Regions from separate parts of the Fundidesulfovibrio magnetotacticus genome, predicted to be linked through region 3. Evidence: riboswitches for the same ligand, from Rfam matches in the RefSeq annotation. Region 3 holds a riboswitch; each other region holds the start of a gene.
What was found. A riboswitch is a leader RNA that binds a small molecule or an ion and turns the genes downstream of it on or off. The one in region 3 is predicted to bind cobalamin.

Region 1 (2,255 bases), on a different contig from region 3:
TGAGCGCCGCCTTCGTCCCCGCGGGGGAGGAGGAGCATGCCCACGTGCGGCTGCGCGCGCTGCTCCGCGAGCGTGCCCTGGCGGTTCACCTGGGCGAGCGCTTCCTGGAGCGCGGCCTTCCGGGCCAGCGCCTGGGGCCGCTGCCTGAGGGCCTGGTGCGGCGCACCGAGCCGGAGTATCCCGGCTGGACGGTGCTCGCGCCCGGCCCCGGCCAGGCCTGCGCGACGCTCACGGCGGAGCTTCCGGCCGGCACGGGGCATGTCACGGCCTATCCGCGCGTGGGGGAAAGGTCCCTGGTGGCCATCTACCAGGTGGCCCCCGACGGATCGCGCCTGGAGCGCCTGCGCCTGGAGCGCCCGGGAGAGGGCATCACGCCTGTTTCGGCGCGCTATCCCCTGCGTCTCGATCCATCCCTGACCCGCGACGGAACCCTGCGCGTGGAGATCGTCCTTCAAGGGCCCCTGGCCCAGCTCTGGGTGCACGACGGAACTATTTTCCACGCCAGATGAGGGGGTTGCGCGCAGGCGCTCCTCTTTCGGTTTGACACTCCACCAGCCCGGGAATATTTTCCCCACCGACGCCCTGGAAAACGGAAGACGGTGCGAATCCGTCGCAGGCGCGCTGCTGTGACCGGCACGATACCGGGCGGTAAGCCACTGGGAGACGCTCCCGGGAAGGCCCCGCGCACCACCCGGCCGGAAGCCAGAAGACGTTCCAGGGATGCGATGGCCTCGCCCCGCGCACGGGCGGCGGGCTGCCGGACTTCGGCCGCCGTGAAGGCGTCCGCCCACCACCCTTCGGCTTCCCGACGTTGCGTTTTGCCTGTTTTTGAAAAGGCGCGGCCTTTCGAGGTGTTGCGATTGCATATCGGCAACACTTGAGAATGATGCACCTTTTTTTACTTCATGGGGCTTGCCGATTCTGCTACGAGCACCTTTGAATTTTTGAGACGAGAATGGAACACCACGCACGCCACGCCACCGCCACGCCCCTGCCCCGCATCCGGGCCGTCACGCCCCTGTCGCTGTGCGACTGGCCGGGCCGCAGCGCCGCCGTCCTCTACCTGGGCGGGTGCAACCTGCGCTGCCCCACCTGCCACAACGCCTCGCTGGCCTTCACGCCCAGCCGCCATCCCGCCCTGGACGCTTCCGCAGTCCTCAAGGGCCTGGCCGCACGGGCGCGCTGGCTCGACGGCGTGGTGGTCTGCGGGGGCGAGCCCACCCTCGATCCCGGGCTCTTCCCGCTGGTGCAGGCCCTCGACGCCCTTGGGCCGCCCGTGAAGGTGGACACCAACGGCATGGCCCCGGACGTGGTGGAGCGGCTCTTCGAGGCGTGCCCGCGCACGTGTTTCGCCGTGGACGTGAAAGGCCCCTGGGAGAAATACCCCGTCCTCACGGGCGGGGCGGCCTCCCCGGAGGCGGCCCGCGAGCGGCTGGAGGCGGTTTTCGCCCTGGCCGCGCGGGATCCCGCCCGCTTCCGTTTCCGCATCACCCTCGTGCCGGAGCTCACGCCGGATGACGTGAGCGCAGCCAGACGGCAACTGCCCCCGTGCTTCACCCTGAACGAACAAACCTACCTGCCCCCGCCGGCCGGGAAGGAGACCGCACATGCCCTTGCAGATCCAGAAGCGCGACGGCTGCCTGGAAACCTGGTCCCTGGAGCGCATCGCCCAGGCCATCCTGAAAGCCCTCAAGGCCAGCGGCGTGCAGGACCCGCTGCTCTCCAAGCGCCTGGCGCGCAAGGTTGAGGAAAAGCTCGCCGACGTGGACGTGCCCCGCCAGGAGCACGTCCAGGACACCGTTGAACGCGTGCTCATGGAGTCGCGCCTGTTCGACGTGGCCAAACGCTTCATCATCTACCGCGAGAAGCGCCGCACCCTGCGCGAGCAGAAGGCGGCCTTCCTGGACATCGCCGACACCATCGACACCTACCTCTCCAAGGCCGACTGGCGCGTCTCCGAGAACGCCAACATGTCCCACAGCTTCCAGGGCCTGATGCTCCACCTCTCGGGCACCGTGCAGGCCCGCTACGCCCTGGAGAAATACCCCGAGGAAGTGCGCGCCGCCCACGACCACGGCTATTTCCACATCCACGATCTCTCCTTCGGCCTGGCCGGCTACTGCGCGGGCTGGAGCCTGCGCGACCTGCTCCTGGAGGGCTTCAACCTGGAAGGGCGCTCGTCCGCCGGTCCGGCCAAGCACTTCGACTCGGCCCTGGGCCAGATGGTCAACTTCCTGGGCACGCTCCAGAACGAG
Region 2 (2,255 bases), on a different contig from region 3:
CCTCCACCTTGCGCCCGGTCACGGCCTTGAAGGGCGCGCTCTCCAGGATGTCGCCCAGGCTGTCGGCGAAGAGGTTGCCGCCCCGCCAGTCGGGCAGGCCGATGAACTCGCTGCAGGGGAACACGTCGCCGCCCGGGGCGAGGGCGAAGAAGCAGCGGCCGCCGCCGCAAGGCGAGATGTCGCACATCAGGCGGCGCGCCGTGGGGGCCAGGATCGCCAGCAGGATGTTGGCGAAGTTGCCCACCACGAGCTTGCGCCCGGTCTCTTTGTAGAGTTCGTGGGAGCGTTCCAGGGCCTTGACGAACCAGCGGGCCGCCAAATCCTCGTCAGGCTTGATCTTGCGCGCGCCGAGCAGGGTGCAGCGCACCATGTTCAGCAGGCAGGTTCCCACGCCGTGCTTGTGGAAGAACTCCACCACCTTGGGCAGGGTGCGAACGTTGCCTTCGGTGACCGTGCAGATGACGCTGAAGGCCGGATACCCGGCAAGCTTCTCCATGGCCCACAGCACCTTGCGCGAAACGCCCTCCCCGCCCCAGGTGACGCGGGCGCGGTCGGCCACGGCGGCGCTGGCCCCGTCCAGGGAGACGCCCACGCCCACGCCGTGCCCGGTGAGGAAGGCGATGGCCTCTTCGTCCAGGAGCGTGGCGTTGGTCTGGATGCCGAAGCGGAAATGATCCCGATGGCGCTCGATGCCCGCGAACATGGCTTCCCGGTTGAGCAAAGGTTCCGCCCCGTGGAACACCACCTGGGGGCGCGTGCCCTCCGGGAGCGTGGCGTCGAAGTGGGCCTTGAGCCTGTCCAGGGCTTCCAGAAGGCGTTCTCGGGACATGTGCTCGCCGCCGGAACGCATCGCTGCCGGGATGTAGCAGTAGGCGCAGTTGAGGTTGCAGCGCTCGGTGGGGTTGAAATAGACCGCCGAGGGCGTGAGCCCGAAGCGCAGGCGGCGCATCTCCTCGGCGAAGCGGTCGGCCTGGGAGGCATAGGCCTTCATGAACTTGCGGCTGGCGAGGGTCTGTCCCAGCTTCTCGGTGCGTACCAGGGCCCAAAAGGCCGTGTCGGGGTCCACCACGGCCATGTAGTCGCGGTGGCCGATGTCCACGGGTTGGAGCGCGGGGCCGGAGCCGGTGTTGAAGTGGCGGCCCCTCTCCGGGGCCGCCTGATTGCTCGTGGAAGGCATCGCTACTTCTTGGGGTCCATGAGGATGTAGTGGGACAGGCCGACGCCGTCGGCCTTGCAGGACTTGCGGACGGCGATCACGTCCTTCTTGTGTTTGCCTTTCATGCTTCCTCCGTGGCTGGGGTTGCGACAAAAAAAAGGTTCCGGCAGGAAGAACCTGCCGGAACCCTTTGCCTTCAGGTTCCGATGGGGCGGCGTTTCGACAGGTCTTCTGGCTTCCGGATCCTCCGCGCGGGGACGGCCTTCCCGGGGAAACCCCCAGTGACCGGCTTTCGCCATGTCCTCCCGCGTCCCCGGTTACAGCGACGGGTTCGCCACGGATTCGCACCGTGTTCCGAGATGTCGAACGCAAACAGAGGGTTGATACCCTCTCGCGGTCCGAAGGTCAAACCTCGGGCTACTTCCTGCCGAATTCCTGGAGCACGGCGTTGTGGCCGTGGGTGTCGGTGATGCGCACGAAATAGGCCACCTCGGGGGAGTACCAGAGGGTGTAGGTTCCGCTCCAGCCGGTGGTGTTCCTCTTCTGCACTTTGATGCGGAAGGTCTTGAAGGTCCCGGCCGGGGTGGTGACCTCTTCGGAGGCCTCCACGGTGACGGTGTTGGTGTAGCTTGCGCTGCCCTTGGCCGTGCTTGCGTTCTGGGTGAAGGTCCGGGTCTGGCCCACGGCCAGGGGGAAGAAGATGTAGGCGTCGGTTCCCGAATCCACGGAGTAGGCCAGCAGCGAACCGTTGGAGCTCCTGACGGAGAGGTCGCGCCCGAGCACGGCCTTGCGGGCCTGGTCGCCGTCGCCGGTCAGGACGATCTCGTCGCCCACGGAACGCACCTCCATGCGCTCGGCCAGGGCGTAGGGGCTCCTGGTCTTGGCGGAGAAGCGCCACCAGTCGCCGGTTTTCCACTGGGGGGCCTGGGCGGCGGGCAGCGGGGCCACCTCGGTATGGCGCGAGGCGCATCCCGCAAGGGACAGGGCCAGAACCAGGAGCAGCAGAACGCTGAGAGGCCGGACGGATGGGGCGTTAGTCGTCATCGGCGGACTTCCTTTCCTTGGCCAGCTCATCGGCGCTCATGCTCCACCAGGGCAT
Region 3 (2,255 bases):
ACATGGCGCGTTGTCGCCTCGGGGTTGTCCGGGGAGGGACGGCCCTCCCCGGGAATTCGTGACAGTTTCGACCGGGACGCGCGCAACAGGGGCGCGCTCCGGGCGTCAGGCCTGTAGCGGTCGGCCCTAGCGCAGGCGCTCCAGGGCCTGCCGGGCGTGGTCGATCCAGACGGCGGCCAGGGCGTCGGCGTCGGCCGTGCCCTTGAGCACGGGAACGGCCTCGATGCCCGCTCGGGCCAGCGCGGACTTCCAGGAGCCGTCCTCGTCACCCGCCATGTCGTTGCGGGCGTGGTCTCCGGCCACGGCCAGGAGCGGCAGGAGCCAGGCCTTCTTCACGCCGCGCTCCTTGAGGGCGGCCAGCACGTCCTCCTGCGAGGGAACTCCCTCCACCGTGCCCACGAAGGCCAGGGGGTCGGCCTTCCACAGGCTCCACTGCAGGCCCGGGTAGTAGATGTTGGCCGGGTGCTTGGTGCCGTGCCCCAGAAACACCAGGGCCTCTCCGGGCCTGCGCCCGGCGGGCGCCAGGGCCGCCAGGGCCCGGGCGGTCTTCTCCACGTCGTCGGCCGTGGCCAGCAAGGGCCAGCCCGTCACCACCTTGTCCATGCCCTTTGGCATGCCGGAGAAGGCCCGCGCCGTCTCGGAGAGTGCATGGAACTCCTCGCCGGGGATGGTCTGGAGCGACTGCACCACGACCTTGGTGAAGCCCTCGTCCGCCATTTTGGCCAGGGCCTCGGCCGGGGAGTCGAACTTCACGGGCTTTTTGCCATCGGCCAGCTTGTGGCGCACCATGGAGGACGTGTAGCACAGGCGGATGTCCACCCCGGGGAAGGCGGCCTCGAACTTCTTCTGGAGGTTCCTGTAGGCCAGGTCGGCCTTGGGGACCGTGGTGCCGAAAGCCGCCAGAAGGATGCCGACGCGCTCGGGTTTCGGCCCTCCATGGGCCAAGGCCAGGGGCGCCAGGGCCAGGAGGACGAAGCACAGGGCCAGGGCCGCCGCGCGGCGCGGGTGATGAACGAAAGACTGCATGGAGCTGCTCCCTTGGAGCTTGGCTGTTGCCGGGGCGCGCAAAAAGGGCCGCCTTCCGTCCCAACAAGGGAGCGGGAGGCGGCCCGTATTCGCCCTCCGGAGCATCCGCGCGCGGCAATAGCCCGTCGCCGTGCGGGAACCTGAGACAGGGTCCGGGCAGGTCTTCCGACTCGTTCCATCCGCCCCGGCCTTCCCGGGCTTGACCCAGTGGCGCGCGAAAGGGCGGATTGCAAACGGAACTCACGGCGGCGGGGACCGCTCCCGATTTCCACGGGATTCCCTATTCTCCCCCCGGAAGGGGGCACCCGGACCCGGTCAAGCTATCCCCGGCGGCGGGAGAAAGTCAACTCGCGGGGGCGGGAGGGCGGGACGCGGGGCGCTCCAACACCGCAACCGCGCACTGGTGGCTGCTTCGGCAATCCACCTTCCGGCCTAGCCGCGAAACAGCGCCCACACATCCTGTGCGGAGGGGAGTTCCCGAATGCCATCAGCCGATCATCAACGCATTTCCGCATGCAGCCACGAGGCAAGTCATCACTCCCCCTTGAGGCGAGTCCCGCGTCCTGATAGCGGCTAGAGAATCGTGCCCAATGACTAAAACATCCCTTGAGGAATGAGAGGTCGCTCCATGGAGGCTGACAGCCCGGCCGTGATCATCGGCGCGATGATCATCGCCATGCTTCTCGGCCCCATCGCGGGGGTCTCCCTCGCCCTTGTGGACAGCAACACGAAACATCTCCTGAAAGGCCTGGCCACCCTGGCGGTCGGCGCGGCCGGAGTCGTCGTCACGGCCCTGGCCATCGGGGTCATCCACAACGACCTGCCCCTCACCGCAGAGATGCTGGCCCGGGGGCATCACCAACTGGCGTTGGGCGCATTCCTGCTGACCTTCACCAACATCGTGGCCATCCAGTTCTCATCTTCGGTGGTTCTTTGGTTCACGGGCTTCCGCGGCATCAGCCACACGCGAGGGCTGTCGCTGATGACTTTCTTGAAAACCAACAGCGTCAGCATCCTGATCCTGGCCGTGCTGGCCGTGGTCCTCACCAACAGCATGCACGAGACCATGGGCCGGAAGATGTACGAATCCACCACGAAGTATGCCCTGCAGCAAGAATGTCTCGGTTCGGAGGGTTGTTACCTGGCGGACGTGAGGTTCAGCGAAGGCACTGGCAAAAACGCCGTCATCAGCGACGTGGTGCGCGGACCCAATCCGCCGAATCCGGAGC

Region 1: another riboswitch for cobalamin. It lies ahead of NNJEOMEG_RS13315 (radical SAM protein); the one in region 3 lies ahead of NNJEOMEG_RS12930 (sirohydrochlorin cobaltochelatase).
Region 2: another riboswitch for cobalamin. It lies ahead of cbpA (modified peptide precursor CbpA); the one in region 3 lies ahead of NNJEOMEG_RS12930 (sirohydrochlorin cobaltochelatase).

Annotation. Positions count from the first base shown of each region.
Region 1 is NZ_BLTE01000012.1:83,163-85,417, forward strand. Features, by position in the region: gene NNJEOMEG_RS13310 (glycosyltransferase family 39 protein) at 1-509, shown strand, start outside; cobalamin riboswitch at 542-733, shown strand; gene NNJEOMEG_RS13315 (radical SAM protein) at 956-1,747, shown strand; gene NNJEOMEG_RS13320 (ribonucleoside triphosphate reductase) at 1,665-2,255, shown strand, end outside.
Region 2 is NZ_BLTE01000010.1:108,474-110,728, forward strand. Features, by position in the region: gene cbpB (peptide-modifying radical SAM enzyme CbpB) at 1-1,177, opposite strand, end outside; gene cbpA (modified peptide precursor CbpA) at 1,180-1,281, opposite strand; cobalamin riboswitch at 1,383-1,512, opposite strand; gene NNJEOMEG_RS11800 (TapB family protein) at 1,574-2,200, opposite strand; gene NNJEOMEG_RS11805 (MamS/MamX family magnetosome protein) at 2,190-2,255, opposite strand, start outside.
Region 3 is NZ_BLTE01000011.1:167,525-169,779, reverse strand. Features, by position in the region: gene NNJEOMEG_RS12935 (FecCD family ABC transporter permease) at 1-4, opposite strand, end outside; gene NNJEOMEG_RS12930 (sirohydrochlorin cobaltochelatase) at 127-1,026, opposite strand; cobalamin riboswitch at 1,165-1,350, opposite strand; gene NNJEOMEG_RS12925 (DUF389 domain-containing protein) at 1,655-2,255, shown strand, end outside.